Spiractinospora alimapuensis: one gene and its partner. The main gene of each other region encodes a partner of the protein of the gene in region 2 in a complex. Links are inferred from orthologs where the notes say so. Each region holds a gene or a part of one and is shown on either strand. Other genes may lie near its edges.

Region 1 (12,229 bases), 610 kb from region 2 along the record:
GTGTTCGAACTCATCGACAGGATCGTCGAGGCGGGCAACGACCCACGTCGCTTCGCCGCCGACCTGCTGGAACGGATCAGGGACCTGCTCGTCCTCACCGCCGTTCCCGACGCCCTGGACAAGGGGCTCATCAACGTCTCGCCCGACGCCACCGAGCAGATGGAGCGGCAGGCCCGGAGCATCGGCCACTCGGCGCTCACCCACGCGGCGAGCACCCTCAGCGAGGGACTGACCCAGATGCGCGGGGCCACGGCACCGCGCCTCCAGCTCGAACTCATCTGCGCCCGGATCCTCTATCCGGCGACCGTCGGGGTGGCACAGCCCGCGACGGCGGCGCCCCCCGTCGCCGCGTCTGGGCCGTCGACGACCCAGGCGCCAACGGCCGCCCAGCCACCGCAGGCCACGCCGCGACCCGCGCCGACCCAGCAGCCGCAACCCCAGCGGTCGACGGCCCAGCCACCACCCGCACGACCGGCCCAGGCGCGACCGCCCGAGACCCAGCAGGATCCGCCTCAGCAGGCACCGGAACCGCAGGGGAACGCACCGAACCCGGGTCCCGCCTCCACACCTCCGGACGACGTCGGCACGGCCGCGGCAGGGTCAGACGCGCCCCCGGAACGTCCTGAGACGGCGAGCCCCGCCGTGTCGGCGGCTTCGCCGAGCGCGCCCGCCGCTCCCAGTCCTGGCGGCCCTGGTGGGAGCTCTGCCTCGGGCGATCCGACCACCCAGTCGGTCCTGAACGCGTGGCCCCGTGTCATGGAGGCGGTCAAGACGCGTCGGCGCTTCACCTGGATGATTCTCGCCGGCGAGGGGGTCGGCGTCGTCGCGGTGGACGGCAAGACCCTGCGTATCGGCTTCCCTCGCGCCAACGACGCCAAGGGTTTCAGCCGCTCGGGCAGCGACCAGATCCTCCAGGCCGCCTTGAACGACGTGCTGGGCGTCGAGCTGCACGTCGTCGCCGTGGAGGGTGAGGCGAGTCCCGCGCCGACGGGCCAGCAGGACGCTGGGCCGCCCCCGGCCGCCTCGCCGATGGGCGCGGACAACGCGCCGAGCACGCCCGTGACCGATCCCGGTCACCCGCCCGCCGCACGAACGAACGGCCCAGCGCCGACCCCGCCACCCCCAGTGGACGACGACCAGCCGCCTCCGCCGAGCGAACCAATGCCGTCGGGAGACGACGGAGGCGACGAACCGTCGGCCGGCCCCCCAAGCGGTGGGAATGCGGCCAGCTCCTTTACCGGCCGCCCCGTGACCACCTCCGGCAACGGCGGGGGGCGATCCGGCAACGGTGGGCCACCCTCCGGCGCCGCCCGTGCGCCCCAGCGGCCGTCGGCGGCCGACACCGCTTCCGCGACGACGGAGCCCGTCTCCCTCATTCAGAACGAGTTGGGCGGGCGACTGGTCGAAGAAATCGATCATCGACAGGAGTCCTCGTCCTGAACTCGCCCATAAAGGGCGATTAACCGTCGATTAGTTTTCGACAAACCGGACGAATGCCCAGCCTTTACCGTCGCGTCCTCCCAGGTCGACGACACTCTGGGCTGTGCGGTGTTCGAATATTCCGGGACCAGCGAATAGGCTTGGCATGTCACGTCGCCGCCTTCTCGCGAATACTCCACTTCTCGCGTGCGACGACCCGACCAACCCACGATTTCCGGTAGCCCAACCAGGAAGGATTGCCGCGACTCCCCGCGAATTCGTCAGAACGCTCATCCATACGTACCCACCCGGGCACCCCGGTCGGACGTCCGGGGTCATGGGTTGACCACGGTCTTGGTGATCGAATTTTGCCCAACCGGAATGTCTCAGTCCCCTGAGGAGTGCCATGCCCGACGCGAACGAGTCTGACGCGGACGCCTACGCCGCCATCGTGGAACGACTGCGTGGCGAGTTCGCGGATTCCCACCCGGAGTCAATCGTCACTCGGTGCGTCGATGCCGCTCGACAGGGAGCCAAGCAGGTCACAGGCGGCGAGGCCCCCGATCTCGTCGAGCGAATCGCCCGACAACACCTGCGTGTTCTCGACCTGGCCCACAGTCAGAGCCAGTAATCCCGACTGGCCCCCGACGCATCGGGGTACATCCCTAGAATGAGTGAACATCGGGGGCGTGACGGGAACCACAGAGCGGGTGACCTCCACTGTCATGCTGTTTCGGCGTGTTGTGCTTTACTGCCATCGCCCCTGGTGTAAGAATCAGCATGGGTTAGTGGGTCGATTGCTCGTTTCGGGAGTCTGCTGTGGCGAAGTTGAAGAAGTGGCTGGGCTTTGCCGCCATCGCGTTTGTCGCCTTCTACCTCCTCACGCAGCCTGAATCCGCGGCGGGGGTCATCCAGACCGGCATTGGCGGACTCATGTCCGCTGCCGACTCCCTCTCTCGATTCGTGAACGCGTTGGCCGTCTAGGCCCGGACTGTTCCCCACAACCGGATACAAGGTTGGTTAGGGCACCATGAAGCTCGTAACACCCGGCGATGCCGCTCCTGCCTCTGTCAATCGCTACCTACTCCCCCACGAACACCAGGTCATCACGATCCGCCGTCACCCCGCGGTCCTCATGGGCCCGGTGGCGCTGGTGTTGGGCACGCTGATCCTCGCCGGGATCCTCAGCAACACCCTGGCCAGCACCTCCGCCGCGCTCGCCGCGGTCTGGTGGCTCTGGCTCCTGGTCCTCGTGTGGTTCGTGTGGCGCATCGCGGAGTGGTCGGTCGAGTACTTCGTGATCACCTCGGCCCGTCTCCTGTTCACCACGGGCCTGATCACCCGTCAGGTGAACATGATGCCGCTGGGCAAGGTCACCGACATGCGGTTCGAACGGTCCCTGCTGGGCCGCCTCATCGGCTACGGCGAGTTCATCATGGAGTCGGCCGGTCAGGACCAGGCCCTGAGCAAGATCACCTTCGTGCCGTATCCGGAACAGCTCTACCTCGAGGTCGTCGGACTGATCTTCCCCAGCAAGGACGGTGGAGACTGACCGCTCCACGCGGCCACCCCGATTCGGTAGGACGTACGAAAGGACCGGCGGGACTCGGACCGAGTCCCGCCGGTCCTTTCGTGTCAGCCTGGATGTCTCTTGGTCGCCGTGTCACCCAGGCGCCATGTCGACAAACCGGCTGTAGTGTCCCTGGAAGGCCACCGTGACCGTCGCCGTCGGACCGTTACGGTGCTTCGCCACGATCAGGTCGGCCTCGCCCGCCCGTGGGGACTCCTTCTCGTAGGCGTCCTCGCGGTGCAGGAGGACGACCATGTCGGCGTCCTGCTCGATCGCTCCCGACTCCCGGAGGTCACTGAGCTGGGGCTTCTTGTCCGTACGCTGCTCCGGCCCGCGGTTTAGCTGGGAGAGGGCGATGACGGGCACCCCGAGTTCCTTCGCCAGCAGCTTCAGTGACCGCGACATCTCCGACACCTCCTGCTGCCGGCTCTCCACCCGACCGCCGGAGTTCATGAGCTGTAGGTAGTCGAGGATGATGAGCTTCAGGTCGTGCTGCTGTTTCAGCCGCCGGCACTTGGCGCGGATCTCCATCATGGACAGGTTGGGTGAGTCGTCGATGAAGAGCGGGGCCCCGGCGACCTCTCCCATCCGGCGGGCGAGCCGCGCCCAGTCGTCGTCGGTCATCATGCCCGACCGCATGGTGTGCAGCGGGACCCGTGCCTCGGCGGAGAGCAACCGCATGACGATCTCGTTGCGGCCCATCTCCAGGCTGAAGATCACCGAGGTGAGGTTGTTGTGGATACTCGCGGCCCGCCCGAAGTCGAGCGCCAATGTCGACTTGCCGACCGCCGGGCGCGCGGCGATGATGACCATCTGCCCCGGCTGGAGCCCGTTGGCCAACGCGTCGAAGTCGGTGAAGCCGGTGGGCACCCCCACCATGCCACCGTCATGGCTGGAGATCGCCTCGATCTCGTCCAACGCTCCCGGCATCACCTCGGCCAGGGGCTGGTAGTCCTCGGTGGTGCGCTTGTCGGCCACCCGCATGACTTCGGCCTGCGCCATGTCGACCAGTTGGTCGGCGTCGCCGTCGCCGCTGTAGCCCAACTGGGCGATGCGAGTCCCCACCTCCACGAGGCGGCGGAGCACCGCCCGCTCACCCACGATGCGGGCGTAGTACCCGGCGTTCGCGGCGGTCGGAACGGCGTCGGTCAGCGTGTGCAGATAGGGGGCACCCCCCACGCGGGTGATCTCGCCGCGTTTGGTGAGTTCGGCGTTGACCGAGATCGCGTCGACGGGCTCGCCACGCGAGAAGAGGTCGACGACGGTGTCGAAGACCAGTTGGTGGGACGGCTGATAGAAGTCGCCCGAGCGCACGATCTCCACGACCTGGGAGATCGCTTCCTTGGAGAGGAGCATCCCGCCGAGCACACACTGCTCGGCCATGATGTCGTGCGGTGGCGTCCGGTCATATCCGCTGTCCTGCTGCGGATACTCGCTCACCCTGTCCCCCTGCGTCGATGCCACGTGTTCGCGGACCTACGCCCGCGAATTGGTTCCCCGAGGACTCAGTGTGCGCCCTGCGAAGACACCGCGCAAAGCGGACCTGTGGACAGACCTGGGGACAACTTGTGTATGACTGGCCAACTTCTGCGGATAGCTTGTGCACAACACCTGTGGATAACCACGACCCCGGCACGCAAAAGGCCGTCTGACCTGCACAAACATGCCTCGCGGATGGTGTGAGAAATATTCTTCGCGAAATACTTTTCCACAGGCTGTCCACAGGGCGCGCCGAGGTCGTCGCAACGAGATCTATCCCGCGTCGCGCTCTCCGTCGCCCAGCACCGGTCCGTGGTAGTACCGCTCGACCCGCTCGTTCCGAGGCAGCGGCGGGTAGGACGGCCGGAACTCCTGCGGAATCTCGGCGTAGTCCATCATCTCCAGGCGGGCGGCCATCTGGGACTGCCGTTCCCGGACCGCGCCGCGCAACTCGTCCAGTCGGGCGTACAGCTTGTCGCCCGGGCACTCGGTGGAGTTGTAGTCCCGGTGCCCGACGATCGCCTTCCGCGGATCCAGCCCGTACACCGTGCACAGCCAGGCGAGGGTCTCGGTCAGCGCCCCCATGAGCAGCGCCGGCGGCTCCGCGGAACCGTAGCTGCCCTCGTTCTCGATCCCGATCGTGTGGGAGTTGTGGTCAGCGGTGTGTGCGCCGACCACGTGACGCTTGTCCCGAATGTTGGGCAGTGAGCCCCAGCGCCCCTCCATGACGTGTCCGCCACGGCTGATGGTCAGGTGCTGGCCGGCGTCGACCCAGCCGTTGTTGTCCATGTGCCAGTTCTGGATACCGCGGGACAGCGAGAAGGCGCGCTCCCGGGAGGTGTCCGACTGGTTCTCCGTCGCCGTGTGGTGCACGACGATGTGGTCCGGCGGAGTGTCCAGGACCTGTGGAGTCTGCGTGGGCTTGCGCGCCTCCCACTCCGACCGGGTGTAGACGCGTGGCTCGTTGGCCGCCAGGGCACCCGGCGCGGTCAGGACCTGGCCCGCGCCCCCCAGCATCACCCCTCCGGCCAGAACGGCCGCTCCCCGCATGACCGCACGCCTGCTCGGATCCTGACCGCGTACATCGCGACTCACCATCGACCCATCCCTCCGCCATGCTCAACTCAACGCACCAGTATGCCTGTCGGTTGCCAGTTGACCACGGAACGAAGTTGGGCGTGTCCTGAAAAATACGATTGGCTCCCGCATGCGCAGCACACGGGAGCCAATCGTCCTCGCTGAGCGTCGGCGGACTCTCCGTCGAGAGCCGACCGAGGCGACTACTTCGCGGCCAGGACCTGGACCTGGATCGAGGCGCTCACCTCGGGGTGCAGGCGCACCCGCACCCGGTGGTCGCCCGTGGCCTTGATCGGGTTCTGGATCTCGATCCGACGCTTGTCCAGCGCCGGCCCCCCAGAGTTCGTCACGGCCTCGGCGATGTCCCCGCCGACGACGGAACCGAACAGGCGGCCACTGTCGCCCGCGCGCCGGCGCAGCGTGACCCGAAGGTTCGCCAACTGCGACGCGATCTGCTCGGCCTCGTCCAGGTTCCGGATCTCACGGGCCTGACGACCACGACGCATCGCGTCGACCTGTCGCTGCCCGCCCCGGGTCCACTTCACGGCGTAGCCCCGTGGCAACAGGTAGTTTCGCCCGTACCCGTCGCGCACCTCGACAACATCGCCGGGGGCGCCGAGGCCACTGACCTCCTGCGTCAAGATCAGCTTCACGATTGAACCTCCGATCCCCTCTAGCGTGCGGTGCTGGTGTACGGAAGCAGCGCCATCTCGCGGGCACTCTTGATCGCTGTCGCGACGTCCCGCTGGTGCTGCATGCAGTTACCGGTGACCCGTCGGGCACGAATCTTGCCGCGGTCGGAAATGAACTTCCGCAGCAACGTCGTGTCCTTGTAGTCAACGTAGGTGGTCTTTTCCTGACAGAACAGGCAAACCTTCTTCTTGGGCTTGCGCGCTGCCGGCTTAGCCATCGTGGTGCTCCAATTCACATAGAGCCCCGGAAAGTCCGGGGATGGTGTGGGCAGATACTCGGCTCGTGCCGCGATCGCCCGCCAACGGTGGAGGCAGCCGAGTGAGCCTCGCCGCTGGTGCCTCTGGTGGACCTCCAGAGACGCGAGGGCCGGATCGCGGCGATCCGCTGACGACCGTCGCCGGTCGTCAGCACGTCTTCACGTCAGAACGGTGGCTCGTCGCCGAACCCGCCGCTCTGCGCCCAGGGGTCGTCCGCGGGCGGGCCAGCGTTGCCCTGGGGTGGGCCACCAAAGCCCCCCTGCTGCTGGCCACCGCCGCCGCCGAAGCCGCCGCCCTGCTGGCCACCACCCTGTTGGCCACCGAAGCCTCCACCGCCCCCTCCGGGGCGGGACGTCTTGGTCACCTTGGCGGTGGCGTTGCGCAGTGCCGGGCCGACCTCGTCGACCTCGACCTCGTACACGGTGCGCTTCTCACCCTGCTGGGTCTCGTAGCTGCGCTGCCGCAACCGTCCCTGCACGATGACGCGCATACCCCGCTGCAGGGTCTCGGCGACGTTCTCCGCCGCCTGACGCCACACGTTGCAGGTCAGGAACAGCGCCTCGCCGTCCTTCCACTCACCCGACTGGCGGTCGTAGAAGCGCGGCGTCGACGCCACCCGGAACCGCGCCACCGCGGCCCCGTTCGGCGTGAAACGCAACTCGGGGTTGTCGACGAGGTTGCCGACAAGAGTGATCTGGGTGTCGCCTGCCATTAGCTAACTCCGGTCCGTCGGTCGGATACGCGAACGAGCGCGGACTCAGTGCACCTCGGGCCGCAGCACCTTGGTGCGCAGCACGACCTCGGCCAGGCGAAGCTGACGGTCCAGCTCCTTGACCGTGGCGGGCGTGGCGGTCAGGTCGATCACCGCGTAGAGCCCTTCGGAGTTCTTCTCGATGTCGTAGGAAAGCCGACGCTTGCCCCAGACATCGACCTTCTCCACGGAGCCGCCCTCGTCGCGCACGCGCGCGAGGAACTGCTCGAGCGACGGCGAAACGGTGCGCTCGTCGAGGCTCGGGTCGAGGATGACCATCATTTCGTAGCGACGCATCAGTGCGTGCACCTCCTCTGGACTGTCACGGCCATGGCCTTTCCATGGCAGGAGGGTCTATTCAGCTAGTCCGCACGCAGGCTACCAGCGACTGTCGGGTGCGATGGTCGGCGCAGGCACCCCGCGCAGACCACGGCACACGCCAGGATGAGTCCGCAGAACCGCCCAAGTGTGAGGACAGCGTATCCACCGAGGGTGACAGTCGTGGCGGCAACGTCGGAATCGCGTGTGACGTGGTCGAGATAGGGCCAGATCCCCAGCGCGTAGCCGAGCTCCGCCATCTGCCACAAACCGATGGCCGCGACGACCATCCACGTCCGCAGGTTGCGGGGCCAGGCGAGCGCGGCCAGCGGAAGGAGCCAGAGCACGAACTGCGGCGACCACACCTTGTTGGTGAGAATGAAGGCCGCGACCGTGAGGAACACCAGCGCCGCCAACGGGGGCCGGTTCCGGGCGAACAGGGCGAGGGCACCGACCGCCACGCAGCCCACCAGGAAGCCGAGGGTGCCGACGGTGTTGAGCGTCTCACCACCGCGCGCCCAGCCGACCCCGGCCTGGCCGAGCACGTAGTAGATCGTCCCCCAGTCCGCTCCCCGCTCTCCGCTGTAGACGAAGAACGTCGCCCACCCGGTGGGGCTGGCGAGCAGAACCGGAAGGTTGACCACCGCCCACGCCACCACGGCGGCTCCCGTGCAGCGGGCGACGTCGCGCAGCGTCGCCCCGCCGTCCCGATCCCGCCACCAGTCCCGCAATCCCAGCACCAGCAGCGGCCCGAGGAAGAAGACGGGGTAGAACTTGGCGGCGACCGCCAGTCCCAACAGGGCGCCGGCGAGCCACGGGCGGTCGCGCTGCCAGAGGAAGAGTGCCCCCGTGGCCAGGGCGATCGCCAGGAAGTCCCAGTTGATGAAGGCGTTGAGCACCGTCGCCGGAACCAACGCCACCCCCGCGCCCGCCAGCAACGCCACGCTCGGGTCGAACCGTGCCGCACCGCCCCTGAGGTCGCGGCCCGCCATGGCCCCCACCATCACGACGGTCGCCACCAGGCACACCGTGAGCGCCACCACTGTGAGGTCGAAGTAGACGCCCCCGGCGAGCCGGTCGTCGGGGATCCAGGAGACCGCGCCGGCCGCCAGTTGCATCCACGCACCGGTCAGTACCGGGTACTCCACCGGCTGGTCCACGTAGACCAGCGTTCCTTCGGCCAGTCCGTCCCGGAAGAACAGGGGATGGATGTCGGTGTAGCAGCCGTAGGTGAACTGCACGCCGCCCCGCCAGCCGGCGATCCGACAGGGCAGGTTCGCGGCGTAGGCCGCGGCTCCGCCGAGCAGGCCGAGCAGCACCAGTCCGACCCACGGCGGACGGCCGGCCCCGGGAACGACGACGGGGGACCGCCGGCGATCCCTACGGACGCCGGTGGTCCCCCGGTCGCGCACTGCTACCTCCGCCTAGGGCGCGTTGGTCTCTCGGTTGCCCTGGCTACCCACGTTGCCGGGCCAGCCCTGGCCAGGCGGATCCTCGTCATCGTCACCATTGCCCGGTGGCGGGAAGGTGGGATCGGGGGACTCAGTCGGCTCTCCGGGACCGTCGTCGTCGCAACGCCAGTCCATCGGGTCCTCACAGGGATCCGTGGACGGAGTCTCCGACGGTGTTTCGCTGGGTTCTTCCGTCTCCTCGGGAGTCTCGGTCTCCTCCGGCGATTCCGACGGCTCCGGCGTGGGCAGGTAGCTGTCCTCGGAGCCGATCCACGCGGGCTCGGGGAAGTCCTGGACCTCCTCGCCCTCCATGGCGGTCTCCATGAAGTCCTTCCAGATCGCGGCCGGGACGGTGCTTCCGTAGAGGCTGTCCAGGCCGGGGATCTGAACCGGCTCGTTGTCGCTGCGGTGAATCCCGACCGCGGCGGCGAGCTGCGGCGTGTAGCCCCCGAACCACGCCGACGCCGCGTCGTTGGAGGTACCCGTCTTGCCCGCCACGGGACGGCCGTCGCTGAGCGCCGCGCTCTCGGCACCACCGTCCTCGACCACCTGGCGCATGGCGTAGGTCGCGTCCGCCGCGGCATCGGGGCTCATGGCCTCGGATCCGCCCTCGAGTTCCTCCGCGTCGAGGGGTTCGAGGACGTCCCCCTCGGCGTTACGCACCTCGGTGATCATGTGCTGGGGAAAGTGGACGCCCTGGTTGGCGAAGGTCGCGTAGAAAGCCGCCTGGTCCCGCGCCGTCACGGAGTACGTACCCAGGGCGATGTTCGGGCCCAGCTCCGCCGATTCAAGGCTCTCCTCCGGCAGCCCGAGGCTGCCGGCCATGTCCCGCACGCTCTGTGGCCCCACCTCGATGGCGAGCTGCACGAAGCTCGTGTTGACGGAGTGGGCGGTGGACTCCACCAGGTCGACCGTGCCCCAGGAGCGGTTGGCGTTGTTCTGGATGGGGTCGCCGACGCCCTCGAAGGTCTGTGGCGAGTCCCCGTCGAAGGTGCTGCGCAGCCCGATGCCGTTCTGCAGGCCCGCCGCGAGCACGGCGGGCTTGATCGAGGACCCCGCCTGTCCCCACTGCAGCATGGAGTTGTCGGTGTCCTCGAAGACGTTCTCGCCGCCGTAGAAGCCGCGGATCTCGCCTGTACTGGGGTCGATGGCGGCGAGACCGAAGTTGGTCTCCTCGGGTGTGCCCTCCGGCCGGTTCTCCGCCACCGCCTCCTCGGCGGCCGCCATGAGTTCCTCGTCGATGCTGGTCGAGACCACGTACCCACCGCGGTTGACCTGCTCCTCGGTGACGTCGTAGCGCTCGGTGAGCTCCCGACGGGCGGCCTCGATGACGTAGCCGTTGTAGCCGTCGTGGGTGTCGCCGGCGTCCCGGGGAACGATCTCGGGGAACTCCAGCGCGTCGGCCTCGGCCTGGGGCATCCCCAGCTCGGGGTTCGTGTCGTGGACCTCCGGGATGCCACTGACGACGTGGTCCCACCGCTCGACGAGGATCTCCCACATGGGGTCGTCGGGGTTGGCGTTCTCGAAGTTTCCGGGCTGCTGGATGATCGCCCCGATGAACGCGCCCTCGGCGTCGTCCAGGTCCTCGACGTTCTTGTCGAAGTAGGCCTGGGCCGCGGCTTGGACGCCGTAGGCGTTGCGGCCGAAGTAGATGGTGTTCAGGTACTGCGTGAGGATCTCCTCTCGGCTGAGAGTCTGATCCACCTTCAAGGAGATCAGGATCTCCTTGATCTTCCGCATGTAGGAGCGTTCCTGGGAGAGCCCGTCGTAGTAGTTCCGGGCCATCTGCTGGGTGATGCCGGAACCACCGCCCTCGGCACCGAGGGAGAGGACCGCTCGGGCGGTACCCGTGGGCGAGATCGCGGGCTCGTCGAAGAACGCCCGCTGCTCCGCGGAGAGGACCCCGTTGACGACGCTGTCGGGGATCTGGTCGTAAGTGATGGGCACCCGGTTCATCTCACCGAAGGTGCCGACCTCGTCCTCATTCGCGAAGCGGATCACCGTCGCCTGCTGCGACGCGTCGGCCTGCGCCTCGATGTCCTCGATGTCCGGCGTCATGGCGTAGGCGATGCCGAAGGAAGCGATCGCACCGACCAGACCCAGGCCAGACACGGCGAGGAAGGGCTTCCACGCCTTGGAGCAGAACCGTTGGAAGGCATTACCCCGGGCCGGTTTGCGCCCCCGGCCACCACCGCGGCCGGAGTCGGCGCGTCGGCGACCGCCGGAACTTCGTCGTCTCTCGGTACTCACGCGTCCTCATTACGTACTGGTCCGGGGCTCCGTCATGCAGGAGGGGGCCCGGCGCTTCCGGGATCGGGTATCCAGGTGGAACTCGGGGGCTCTCGCGAGTCCTGCCTATTGGACGGTCCGTGGGCGTCCAAGGTTTGCCGCCATCTGTTCCCAATTACCCGGACTTGACCGATTGTCGGCGTCCATGACGTCCGGGCCGTGATCTGTCCCCGAAGTCCAGGCATCGGACCCGATGCGCGACCTTCGAGTGAGCTCCCCTGGCGTACGGGAGGAGCCACCATGCGTCAGCCAACTCCGCCTGGAGAGCGGCGGGGCGGACCGTTCGTGTCCCACCGCAGGGCACGGCTTGCGCGCGAGCTTACCGCTCGCTCACGCCAACCGGGCACCGCGGAGCACATCACACACATGGGTGTCAGGGTAGGGGCAAACCACCGAAGATCGCGAGGGTTCGCGCGGGCGAGATTCGGCACGGCTGGACACACCTGGTGTCGTTCTTAGGCAGCCATATATCAGCACGATATATTGCTTCGATATACTCGAGTACGCACGGAACACGACAAAGCCGGCAACTCCGGCGGTCCGACCCTCAGTGTCGGGCCCGTGCGGGACGGACCGACGACGAGGGGTGTGGGAATGACCACGCGACGAGCCAGGATCCTGCGGCTCGCGGTGCTCGGCCTCCTCCAGGATACTCCCATGCATGGCTATGAGCTGCGAAAACACCTCACTACTGAGTTGGGCGTGTTTCGAGCCTTCTCCTACGGCTCGCTCTACCCGTGCCTCCGCGAACTCCTGGACGAGGAACTCATCTCGCAGCAGGACCCGCCCACCCAACAGACGATGTCCCTCAACCGGCGCTCGCGCATCATCTACCAACTCACCCCCGAGGGTCGGCAACACCTGCGCCGGATGCTGGCGGAGACCCGGCCCGCCATCTCCGACGACGAGTGCTTCGGGGTCCACT
Region 2 (12,058 bases):
TCGGTCTCTTCCGTTCCCGCGGCGTCGGCAGAGTCGGCGGCGGAGGACGCAACCTCGGTTTCCGGCTCGTCGCCGGGGAAACCGTCGGACGTCACTGGAGACTCGGACAAGGCAGCTCTTTCTCTCGTCGTGTACGCGTCCGGGGCGTCCGGTCGCGAGGACCGAAACAGCCGTTACGGTCAGCTTACGGCACGGTGCGGCCCGACGATGTCCATCGGGAACGCGGCCGCGTCCGCCGGTCAGCTCGTGGTGCCGCCCCCGTAGAGGCGCAGCACGGCTTCACCGAAAACAAAGTCGAGCCCCACGACAAGGCCGATCATGACGAGGACGAACACCAGAACGACGATGGTGTAGGTGATGAGCTCACGGCGCGTTGGCCAGCGCACCTTGCGCAGCTCAGCCACAACCTGCTTGGTGAACAAAACCGGGTTGGCGCGCTTGCGCTCACCCTCCGGCTTGGCACCGGCTTCGCCCTGGGTCTGTGCCACAGAAAAGTCCCTAACGATTGACGAGCGATGTACCCACCCGCCACGGCGGGCACGGGGCTCGGTCCGTGTCTCGGACTGACCTTGCAGGGCAGGAGGGACTCGAACCCCCAACCGCCGGTTTTGGAGACCGGTGCTCTACCAATTGAGCCACTGCCCTTCGGCGCTTCACCCCAACCATAGCCGCCTTCGACGGTGGAACGCACCCGCATTACACAGTCGACGGCGACCGATTGACGCCGAGTCGAGTGTAGGGCCTGCTCCCACCGCAGGCCAAACCGTGTTCCGGACGCTCGTGGCGGGAAGGCGGTCCACGGCAATCGGTTTGGCCACACGTGGTTGCATATGAGCTATGACTGAGCACGAACATCCCGCAAGGCGCGTCTCGGCGCGCATCAGTGCTATCTCGGAGTCCGCGACGCTCGCGGTCGACAGCAAGGCCAAGGCTCTCAAGGCCGAGGGGCGCCCGGTGATCGGTTTCGGCGCCGGGGAGCCGGACTTTCCCACGCCGGAGTACATCGTCGAGGCCGCGGTCCAGGCGTGTCGGGAGCCGCGGTTCCACCGCTACACCCCGGCTGGGGGCCTTCCCGAGCTGAAGGAGGCCATCGCGGCGAAGACGCTGCGGGACTCCGGTCTGCGGGTGGACCCGGCCCAGATCCTGATCACCAACGGCGGTAAGCAGGCGATCTACGAGTCCTTCGCCACGCTGCTCGACCCGGGTGACGAGGTCATCGTCATCGCGCCGTACTGGACCACCTACCCGGAGTCCATCAAGCTCGCGGGTGGCGTGCCCGTCTACGTGACCACCGACGAGTCGACGGGCTACCTCGCCTCGGTCGACCAGCTGGAGGCCGCGAGAACCGAGCGGACCAAGGTTCTGCTGTTCGTCTCCCCGTCCAACCCCACCGGAGCGGTGTACCCCCGCGCGCGGGTGGAGGAGATCGGCCGCTGGGCGCTGGAGTACGGTCTCTGGGTGCTCACCGACGAGATCTACGAGCACCTGGTGTACGGGGACGCCGAGTTCACCTCGATGCCGGTCCTGGTGCCCGAACTCGCCGACCGGACCCTCGTGGTCAACGGTGTCGCGAAGACCTACGCCATGACCGGCTGGCGCGTGGGGTGGACCATCGGCCCCAAGGACGTGATCAAGGCGGCCAGCAACCTCCAGTCGCACGCCACGTCGAATGTGGCCAACGTCTCCCAGGTCGCCGCGCTGGCCGCGGTCTCCGGTGACCTCGCCGCGGTGGCGGAGATGCGGCAGGCCTTCGACCGGCGCCGCTCGACCATGGTGCGCATGCTCAACGAGATTCCCGGCGTCGTGTGCCCGGAGCCGAAGGGCGCGTTCTACGCCTACCCCTCGGTCAAGGGTCTGCTGGGCAAGGAGATCCGCGGACGCCGTCCCTCGACGTCGGCCGAGCTCGCCGGATTGATCCTGGACGAGGCCGAGGTCGCGCTGGTTCCGGGCGAGGCGTTCGGTACCCCCGGGTACTTCCGTCTGTCCTACGCGCTGGGGGATGCCGACCTCGTCGAGGGTGTCGACCGCGTCGCCAAGCTGCTCAATGAGGCGGTCTGACAAGCATCGTGGTCGTGGTGCGTCGCCCTGTCGACGTTCGACCGCTGGGTCGTGTGGCGGTCCAGCGATCGGACATGTCACGTGGCGCACCCGCCGGCGTTGTGGCCCTGCCCGGCACCAGCCGGGCAGGCCGCGGCGCGTTCCGCGGTCGTTCCCGCGAGTGGTCCGCTGTAACGCGATAAATACGGCACGCTAGTAGCCATGCGCCAGCGACCCATCGAACTGCTCCCCAAGGCACATCTGCATCTGCATTTCACCGGTTCCATGCGCCACGGCACGCTGGTCGAGCTTGCCCAGGAACGCGGAGTGCACCTGCCCCACGCCCTCGTCGAGGAATGGCCGCCACGGTTGCGGGCCACCGACGAGCGCGGATGGTTCCGGTTCCAACGTCTCTACGACATCGCCCGATCGGTACTGCAGCGACCAGAGGACGTGTACCGGCTGGTCCGCGAGGCCGCCGAGGACGAGGTCGCCGCCGGGGCCCAGTGGCTGGAGATCCAGGTCGACCCGAGTGGGTACGCGACGCGGTTCGACGGGCTCACGTCGACCCTCGAGTTGGTTCTCGACTGTGTCCGCGCGGCCGAACGCGACACGGGGCTGGGAATCGGCGTGGTCGTGGCGGCCAACCGCACCCGACACCCGCTGGACGCCAAGACCCTCGCCCGGCTCGCCGCGAAGTACGTCGACCACGGCGTCGTCGGTTTCGGCCTGAGCAACGACGAACGACGCGGACGCGCGCGGGAGTTCGAGGGCGCGTTCCGGATCGCGCGGCGCGCCGGCCTGCTGTCGGTCCCGCACGGCGGCGAGTTGGGTGGTCCGCGCAGTGTCCGGGAGTGCCTGGACGAGCTGGAGGCCAACCGGGTGGGGCACGGTGTGCGGGCGATCGAGGATCCCTACCTGGTGGAGCGGATCGCGACACAGGAGGTCACGTTGGAGGTGTGCCCCAGCTCCAACGCCAGTCTGGGCGTGGTGCGCGACGTGGCGGAGGTACCGCTGCGTCGGTTGTTCGACCGGGGGGCACCGATCGCGCTCGGCTCCGACGACCCGCTGTTGTTCGGCCCGCGGCTCGCGGAGCAGTACCACATCGCGCGCGAGTCCTTCGGGTTCACCGACTCCGAGCTGGCGGAGTTGGCCCGCATGTCGGTCCGGGGCTCGGCGATGCCGGAGTCGCGGCGTAAGCGGATGCTCGGCGACATCGACTCCTGGCTGGCCGACCCGATCGAGTAGCGAGGGCCACCGCCAAGCGGCGCTAGGAACCGAGGACCAGGCGCAGGCCCTGCGCGGCCATGATGGTGCCGGCCAGGAAGAACACCACGGCCGAGCCGACGCGGATGGCGCGCTCGGGGATCGACTTCGCCAGCAACGCGCCGAGGCCCACGGCCAGTGCGTCGGCGAGCACCATGCCGACGGTGGAACCGATCCAGACCGGCAGCCAGTGGGCCTGGGTACCGACCGCGATGGTGGCGAGCATGGTCTTGTCACCCAGTTCGGCCACGAAGAAGACCGCGATGACGGTCAGCAGGCCGGAGCGGAGTTTGCGGCTCGAGGCTCGACGCTCGTCGGCCTCGGTCAGGTCGTCCCCACGGAGGCTCCAGGCGCCGAAGCCGATGAACGCCAGTCCCGCCACCAGTGTCGCCCAGTCCAGCGGAATGGCCCAACCGAGAACCTCGGCGATGAGCACACTCAACGCGTGCACGACGAGGGTGGCGATGGTGATTCCCAACAGCACGGTGAACGCGCGATAGCGCGAGGCCAGAGAAAGAGCGACCAACTGGGTCTTGTCGCCCATTTCCGCCACGAAAATCGCTCCGGCGCTGAGGCCGAACGCGGCCAGCATTCCCATGTGCACACCCCTTCGACTCGCGGTGCGTGTGGCCACGGGAAGGCCGTGTCCACCGCATCGGTTCGAAGGTCTCGTCCGCCTGGGAGGCCCGATGGCCGGGAGCGCGGTCGGGCGCTCCAGTATGTCGACCATTCGGTTTGAGGACTACTCCCCTTCGCCAGAAATGACACTACCAAGAAAATTCGATATCGCAATTAATTGCCAGAGCGAAGCCATTCCAGACACGGGGCAAAGTCGAAAGTTAGGCGCACCGACAACAATTCGACGCGTGGGCCGAATCCGGATATACGGAATGGTTGTTTGGTCCCCGTGGCACGGCGACGAAGCGGCTGCCGGCGCCGTGGTGGACGATGGGCGTGGAGGGAGGGGGAGGAGGGAGCGGCCGGTGGCCTCGACGGAGTCAGTCCGACGACGCCGCGGCGACCCCTCCCACCGGGGATGGTCCGAGCCGGGGTGACGCGAATCGAAGGCGACGCTCCAGGAGGAAGGAGGAGCGGAGAGGCCCTAAAACTGGGTGTTGACCAGTACCGGTTCCGGCACGAGGGTCACCCCGAACCGTTCGGCGACGCCGTCGCGCACGTGACGCGCGAGCGCGAGGAGATCCGCCGTGGTCGCCGCGCCCGGATTGGTGAGGGCCAGCGTGTGCTTCGTGGAGATGCGGGCTGGGCCCAGCGCGTGGCCCTTGGCGAATCCGGCGCGGTCGATGAGCCACGCCGCGGAGGTCTTCACACGGCCGTCCTCGAGTGGGAAGGCGGGTGGGGCCACATCGGGGCCGAGCGTCCGCTGGACGGTGGCGCGCAGCGCGGCGAACGCGTCCGCGGAGAGGATCGGGTTGGTGAAGAACGATCCGGCGCTGTGGCTGTCGGGGTCGTCGGGGTCGATGACCATGCCCTTGCCGCGGCGCAGGCGCAGCACCGACTCGCGCACCTTGCCGAGGTCGGCCTGGGCGCCCACCTCGACGTCCAGGGCTCGTGCGAGCTCGGCGTAGGCGATCGGCTGGGACAGGGGGGAACGTCGCAGGGAGAACACGACCTCGCACACCACGAACCGCCCGGACCGCTTGAAGACACTGTCCCGATAGGCGAATCCGCACTCCGCGTTGGTCAGGGTCCTCCGCTCGCCGGTGTCGCGGTCATAGGCGACGACTTCGACGAGGGTCTCGCTGACCTCCTGGCCGTAGGCACCCACGTTCTGGATCGGGGTCGCTCCGACGCGTCCGGGGATGCCGGACAGTGACTCGACTCCGCTGAGCCCCTCCGTGACACACCAGCGGACGAAGGGGTCCCACTCCTCACCCGCGGCGACACGGACCCGCGTGCGGTCGCCGTCCTCCCGGACGGCGATCCCGGTGGAGGCGACGCTGACGACGGTCCCGGGGAAACCGGAATCGCTCACGACGAGATTGCTGCCTCCACCCAGGACCAGCAACGGGTCCTCGGACGCCTCCGCCGCGCGCACCGCCGCGATCAGCGATTCGGTGTCCCGCGCGGTGACGAACCGACGCGCCGGGCCGCCCAGGCGTAGTGTCGTGTGCTCCGCGAGCGGCACGTTCGCGGTCGCCTCCCGGCGGATGTTCGCGGTGGCGTCGTCGGGGCGGGTGGCGTCGCTCATGGGAGTCGCACGACCGCGCTGGACCGGGTGAGGACCTTGCGCCCCTCGACGGTGGCCGTCAACGCGACCACGACCTCGTTGCCGTCTCTCTTCTCGGTGACCTTCCCCGAGATGGAGACGGTGGTGCCCTCGTCGTCGTCCGGTACCACGACGGGCTGCGCGAAGCGCACCTCGTAGGAGGTGACGGAGCCAGGGTCGCCCGTCCAGTCGGTGACGACGCGTCCGGCCACTCCCATGGTGAGCATTCCGTGCGCGATGACGTTGGGCAGGCCCACGCCGGTGGCGACACGTTCGCTCCAGTGAATGGGGTTGAAGTCTCCGGAGGCGCCGGCGTAGCGCACGAGGTCACCACGGCGCAGGACGAAGTCCTGGGGCGGAAGCTCCGTGCCGACCTCGACGTCGGCGTAACGCACCGCGGGCGTCGCGTTCGATGTCACAGACTCGGTCCCCATCGTCACTGCCCCTTCTCGCCGGCGTCACCTCGGACCACGAGCATGCTGCTCGCGGTGACCACGTGCGCGCCGTCCTCGTCGGTGACCGTGGTGTCCAGGGTGATCATCTCGGTGGCGCCCAACGCCTTGATCTCGGCGATGGTGGTGACGCTGTTCAACACGTCCCCGGTGGCGACGGGGCGCGTGTAGGAGAACGCCTGTGAACCGTGGACCACGGCGGTGAAGTCCAGGCCGAGCTCGTCGTCGGCGGTCACCATGTCCAACCCCTCGGCCCCGAGGACGATCGGGAACGTCGGGGGTGCCACGACGTCCTTGTGCCCGGCCGCGGTCGCGGCGGTGACATCCCGGTAGATGGGATTGGTGTCACCGATCGCGTCGGCGAACTCGACGATCTTCCGCCGGGTCACCACGTAGGGCTCCGTCGGCGCGTACTGCCGTCCCAGGCAGTCGCGGTTCATCCCCACCGTGGACCTCCCTCACGCATAGGTCGTGTCTCGGGTACCCATGAAACCCGACCCGGCACAACGCATAGAAGCGGCCCAGCGAGATTGGTATCTCACTGGGCTGACAGTCGCTTGGTCACACCACGCGGTGCGCCTCGTTGACCCAAGAAGGCCGCGGTCTAGCGGGTTTCCCGGTGCTCGGAGTGGTTCCGGCAGTTCGGGCAGTACTTCTTGAGCGAGAGACGGTCGGGGTTGTTCCGCCGGTTCTTGCGCGTGATGTAGTTGCGGTGCTTGCACTCCTGGCAGGCCAGGGTGATCTTCGGCCTCACGTCTGTGGCAGCCACGTGGAGTGCCTTTCAGCTTGAAGACTACGGACAAACCCGCGGAATAGCATCCACTGCCTCGCAGGTCGTAGCGGGGGCCGGACTTGAACCGACGACACAACGATTATGAGCCGTTTGCTCTACCAACTGAGCTACCCCGCCGGGCGAACCAGTTCCCTATGGTACTGGAACCCTCACCGGGCGGCGAACGCATTCTTCGCCGCGGTTCCGCCGGAGACTCGGCGGAATCAATGCTATCCGGTGGTGGAGCCCCTTTACGGAATCGAACCGTAGACCTTCTCCTTACCATGGAGACGCTCTGCCGACTGAGCTAAAGGGGCCGGCTGCCAGACTCCGAACGCGTGCCCGCGCCCTGCTGGCGCTGATGACTATACGGCGTTGGTCCACCCTGTGCCAAATCGAATCCCGCGTGGGAGCCGGAGCGGCCTCCCCCGCCATGTCAGGTGGGCGGACCGCCGCTGGTCAGGCCCACACAAGGGCACTACGGGGAAGAGTCGACCTCAACGTTGGACACCGAATCCCGGTGGATGCCGCGAATGGTGGCGGGCAGCGACGCACGGGTCAGGGCGTCGGGAAGCCGCGTGTCGTGTGTGAAGACCACCACCTGGCGGTACTGCCCGACCTCGGCGAGGACTCCGGCCAGCCCCTCGACCGTTTCGGTGTCCATCGCCTGCACGGGGTCGTCCAACACCAGGAAACCGAACGGGTTTCCGGCGAGCAGGGTCCGCGGGAGACAGATCGACAGCGCCAGCGCCTGTAGTTCTCCCTGGCTGAGCAGCCCGGGCGCGTTGCCGCCGTCGTCCCCGCTGGAGGGGACCGCGTCCACGCGGACGTCGACCGCGACACGGCGCCCGGCTCCACGGCCCACGAGGCGCAGCGCCTCCATGTCGATCCGGCGTTCCTGGCGCAGGTTCTGCCAGACGTGTTCGGTGTGCACGGAGAGCGGACGGAGACGTTCGTCACGAATCTCCCGAGCGGCGGTGGTCAGCCACTCCAGCGCGCGCGTGGCGGGTCCCAGGACCTCACGACACTCCATCGCGGCGCGCGCGTCCTCGACCCAGGCGGCGAGCTGTTCGGAGGCCTCGCGCCACCCGCTCTCCGGGTTCTCCAGTTCGGAGGTCGCGGATTTGCGCGCCGCGACGGCGGCGGAGCGCAGCCGTGGTCCGAGGTCGTCGATGTGCCGCGCGAGTTCACCGAGATCGGTGAGCTGGCTGCCAGCACTCCACTGGTCCCACAGTTGGCCGAGTTCGGTGTGCTCGGGCAGCCAGGACGGCCGGGGCGCGATGAGGAAACGCGCCTGGTCGCGCGCGTTGTCGGCGCGTTCGTGGGCGGAGGAGGCCGCCTCGGCGGTGGGTTGGAGCCGAGCGATCTCCGCGCGGGCGCGGCTCATCCACTCCCCGTCGAGCGGGATCCCCGAGTCACAGACGGGGCACTCGGGGACTCCGGTGTGCCGCTCGGCGTGGTCGATGGCCGACCGGAGCAGGTCCGCCAGGCCGCGCGCCTGGGCCGCCTTGCTGTCGGCGGTCATCTCCAGCTCCATGGACGCGCCCCGAAGCTCGCTGGTGACGTCGCTCATCAGCGACCGCTCGGGGACGGAAAGGCGTCGCAGGCGACGCAGTACACGCTGTTGGTTGGGGTCGGCGGGGCCGTCGTCGGCGGCGAGCGAGGCGAGTCGGTCCAGGGAGACGGAGTCGGACCGGAGCATCGCGGCCGCGCGGCGTGCTCGCGGGTCGGCACACGCGTTGAGGCGTTCCAGCAGGTAGTCGCGCTCACGGCGCGGCCTGCTCTCCTGCTTGCTGAGTCGGTCACAGAACTTCGCCAGGCGCCTCTCCGCCTCCGCGAGGTCGGTGAGGCCGAGCAGCTCCGTCAGCGTGTCGTACAGCTCCGCCGCCCGGCCGGTGACGGCGCGTCCCAGCTCGTCGTAGGAGAGGAAGGGTCGGTAGCGCCCCAGCGCGCCCACCCAGCCCAGGCTGCTGACGGGCGCGGTCTCACCCCCCGCGTGGCGTACTTCGGCCCTCGCCGAACGGACGCTCTCCCCGGTCCACCAGCGGGCGATGCGCAGCGGCGCCGCGACACCGGCGGTGTGCACGTCCACCGCGACCTCGGTCTGCTCGTCGACGTGCAGGTTGCGCCATCCGTCCCGCCACGCCGCGGGCATGGCGTCCCAACGCCGGTTGCGGCCGGTGAGAGCGGCCTCGATCGCCTCGGCGAAGCTCGACTTCCCCGAGCCGTTGCGGCCCACGATGACGGTGAGCCCGGGCCCGGGCGTCAGGTCCAGGACCGCGGAGCGTCCGATCCCGCGGAAGCCACGCACCTCGACGCGGCCCAGGAAGCACTGCGCGGCCGCCGGGGCCGGTTCGACCATCGGCTCGTCGGCGGGGACGGGCACGGTCTCGCCGCGCGCGCGGGCCGAGAGCGCGTCCTCGGAATCGAGGGCGGCGACCACCCACTGCAGTGTGTCAGCGTCGAGTGGGGACCGACTCAGCCGCTCCAGAACGGAAGGCTCCCGAGCCGGCGGAACGCCGCCCGTTGGCGTCACCGTGAACTCCACTCCGGTCGACACCGTGATCACCTCGTCCAAACCAGCCGTTTGCCCGTTCATCCCGCCGGTGGCGGACCAATTGGACGCCGGGGGATTTTCCGATTGTCCTAGCAGAGTAGGCCAGTGGCACGCCGCCGCGTAGAGCCCGAACGGGTGGCACTTCCCCCAGATCCGACGTACCCGCCAGCGGCGGGCGCGTCGACCATCCCCGGCGACTCCGCGGGGCCGGGTCGAGGGACCTACCGACGCCGGTGTCGTCCGCGCAGCTCAACCACGCTGTTTCGACCGCGGGACCGCGCTCGGCGTCGCCGCTGTCGCATCGGATCGCCCACGGCACCCCGTTCGTGGCGACCCGTGCCCGCCCAGGAGCCCTCACTCCCACGGTGACCGGTTCCGGCGGTCGCTGAGGAGAGCACATGACCGGAGGGGCTGGCATGTCGACGGCCACACACGCCGTCCCAGGGAGTCTTCGGCGGCGGTGCCGGCGTGACCGACCGTCCACGACCCATGACGTCGTCGCGGTGGCGGGCCGGGCCCACCGTGGATCCTCGGCGCGGCGCCGCCCAGCCTCCCGCCGGTCCTCCCGGCGATCCCCCCGGATGCCTGGACGCGCCCGGTGGAAGGCCGCGGTACCGCACGAGGCTCCCACCGGGGATCTGGTCCGGCGAACCGCGTGGGGCGGCCGTTGGCCGAGACGGCGCGCCCTCGACCAAATATCTCGGGGAGAGGGGCGAGCGACGGTTCGGCCGCGGGGGCCGGCGCACCCGCGCCGTCGCCGCTATCGGAGTGGCGCCGCGCCACAGCGCCACTCCTGCCCGCCGGTGCGGTGACCACCCTCGACCCGGTGGAACCTCCTCCGCCGGGTGTGGCGCCAGGGACCGGAGCGGGCCGCCAGGCGTCCCGGCCGAGCGTTCGTGGGCGGCCGGCGCCCGATGGACGGGCGCACGCCGCCGAGCCCGCCACGGATGGGCCGGGTTCCTGGACGGCTGCCTCGGGGCGCGATGGCACCGTGTCAGTCCTGCAAGCTGCGACGGGTTCCGTCCCAGCTGAACCGCATGGTCGAGATTCCCGGGACCTCCGGGTCCCGTAGGCACTCGTAGATCTCGAGGCTGGGCACACTGGGGAAGCACCCCCACAGGCGTTCGGACGTCAGCACGAAGTCGAGGTCGAGCTCGCTGAGCAGTCCCAGGAGTCGGCCGTGGGTGGGTTCGTCGACCTTGGCGAACGCGTCGTCCAGCAGGATGAGGCGTGGCGCTCGGTCACTGCGGCGGCCGAGCGCGGAGAACTCCGCGGCCGCCGCGGCGAAGAGGACGAGGTAGGCGACGACGCGCTGCTCACCCTGGCTCAGGCCGGTGCGGTGCGAGAGGCGACGTTCCTCTCCCCCGCTGCGGGTGTCGGTCACGTACACCGTGAAGTCGAACCAGGAGCGGTAGTCGAGGGCCGCGCGGAGCTGGGCCCCTTGGGTGGATCCGGGGTCCAGACGTCGGATGGCCTCGATGCACCGACGGAGGGCGTCACGCAGCCGGGTGGTCTCCAGGCGCGTGCGTTGCTCCGGTGGGCGTTCGAGGAGCGGTACGACGGCGCGGATGTCCTCGTCGGCGTCGGCGGCGATGGTCCAGTCCAGGCGCACCCCCAGCCCCTGGGAGGTGGTGACTCTACCGAGCAGCGCGTTCATGGTCGCCACGAGGGACTTGGACTCCTCGATCTGCTGACCGAGGTGCCCCGCCATCTCGCCGAGGAGGTGGCGTTCGTACGCCTCCTCCTCGCGTAGGGAGGCCGTCTCCTGAGCCTCGGTGATGTCGGCGTCCAGCCGTTCGGCGTACTCGATGATGTCGCACTCGTCGCGTCCGGCCTCGACGAGGACGCGCTTGACGCTGTTGCGTTCGGTGAGTCGGCTGCGGGCGTGCGCTCCGGCCTTGGCGAGGCGTTGCTGGAGCTCGTCGTGTCGGCGGAGGATGGCGCTGTCGTCGACCGGGTCGCCGCTCTCGGGGAGTCCCGCCTCGACCGCGGCCGTGAACGCCGCCAGTTGGCGCACCTGGTGTCCCAGGTCGGCCGCGGAGTCGTCGTCCCCGGTGTCGATGGTCGCGGCCTGGAGGCCGCCGGCGATGCGGTCCAGACCGGTCGCGGTGAGCATGCGCCGGTCGAGTCCGACGCCGGCGTCCGGGCGCGCGAACGCCTTACGCAGTCCCCGACCGACGCGGAGAACCCGTCGTGCCTGTTCGGCCTGTTCGGCCCGGGCCATCGCCAGACGGGCCTCGGCGGCGACGCGTTCGTCCCGGGCCCGCTGCGCCGTGCGCTCCAGTTCGGGGAGGCGGGATCCGGCCTCGGCGCCGCGTTCTCGGACCTGTTCGCGTGCCTGGGCGAGTTGGTCGGGGTGGGCGGACCGCGCGCGCTCGGTGAGCTCGATCTGTCGCCGCACCTGGATCATTTCCTGGATCGCCTGGGTCCGGAAGTCCTCCGCGCTGATCCGGCGGCGGCGTTGTTCCTCCCAGGCGCCGACCGCGGCGCGGTAGTCCTCCACGCGCCGCGCGACGACGGCGAGATCGCGGCGCAGTGTGGAGAGGTGGGTGCGGGCGCGGTGGATGGCGTTACGTGTCGCGGTGAGTTCGCCGGCGTTGTCGGGCAGGCTGTGTTCCTCCGCCGCGGTGTTGACGCGTTTGGTGAGTTCCAGGACCTCCTGGCGTGCGACGCGGGCGGCCTCGGCGGCGGCGGAGGCGTCCTCGCGTGCCGCTTCGTGGTCGGCGCGCGCCTGGTCGGCGATCGCC

The links.
Region 1: rpmG (region 2) and rplI share a complex: the UniProt entries of both Bacillus subtilis proteins name them as parts of the 50S ribosomal subunit. The link is inferred for Spiractinospora alimapuensis from one-to-one orthologs.

Annotation. Positions count from the first base shown.
Region 1 is NZ_CP072467.1:3,584,133-3,596,361, reverse strand. The notes cover bases 4,474-7,382. They hold rplI (50S ribosomal protein L9), read right to left. Parts: upstream 6,199-7,382; coding sequence 5,749-6,198; downstream 4,474-5,748. Other genes in these bases: rpsF (30S ribosomal protein S6), read right to left, coding at 7,253-7,382; J4H86_RS16635 (single-stranded DNA-binding protein), read right to left, coding at 6,659-7,207; rpsR (30S ribosomal protein S18), read right to left, coding at 6,219-6,455; J4H86_RS16650 (peptidoglycan recognition protein family protein), read right to left, coding at 4,742-5,566. In the rest of the region: J4H86_RS16675 (DNA polymerase III subunit gamma and tau), read left to right, coding at 1-1,440; J4H86_RS16670 (hypothetical protein), read left to right, coding at 1,826-2,050; J4H86_RS16665 (hypothetical protein), read left to right, coding at 2,239-2,403; J4H86_RS16660 (PH domain-containing protein), read left to right, coding at 2,450-2,971; dnaB (replicative DNA helicase), read right to left, coding at 3,083-4,429; more of rpsF, read right to left, coding at 7,383-7,543; J4H86_RS16625 (glycosyltransferase family 87 protein), read right to left, coding at 7,609-8,976; J4H86_RS16620 (transglycosylase domain-containing protein), read right to left, coding at 8,989-11,265; J4H86_RS16615 (PadR family transcriptional regulator), read left to right, coding at 11,899-12,229. UniProt on the Bacillus subtilis protein: Binds to the 23S rRNA.
Region 2 is NZ_CP072467.1:4,192,436-4,204,493, reverse strand. What follows is about bases 5,170-7,907. They hold rpmG (50S ribosomal protein L33), read right to left. Parts: upstream 6,752-7,907; coding sequence 6,587-6,751; downstream 5,170-6,586. Other genes in these bases: J4H86_RS19580 (ATP-binding protein), read right to left, coding at 7,233-7,907; J4H86_RS19600 (MaoC family dehydratase N-terminal domain-containing protein), read right to left, coding at 5,967-6,428; J4H86_RS19605 (MaoC/PaaZ C-terminal domain-containing protein), read right to left, coding at 5,509-5,964; J4H86_RS19610 (UDP-N-acetylmuramate dehydrogenase), read right to left, coding at 5,170-5,512. Outside these bases: transcription termination/antitermination protein NusG, read right to left, coding at 1-110; preprotein translocase subunit SecE, read right to left, coding at 240-488; J4H86_RS19625 (pyridoxal phosphate-dependent aminotransferase), read left to right, coding at 838-2,058; J4H86_RS19620 (adenosine deaminase), read left to right, coding at 2,260-3,285; J4H86_RS19615 (TMEM165/GDT1 family protein), read right to left, coding at 3,308-3,901; more of J4H86_RS19610, read right to left, coding at 4,406-5,169; more of J4H86_RS19580, read right to left, coding at 7,908-9,353; J4H86_RS19575 (TIGR02680 family protein), read right to left, coding at 10,306-12,058.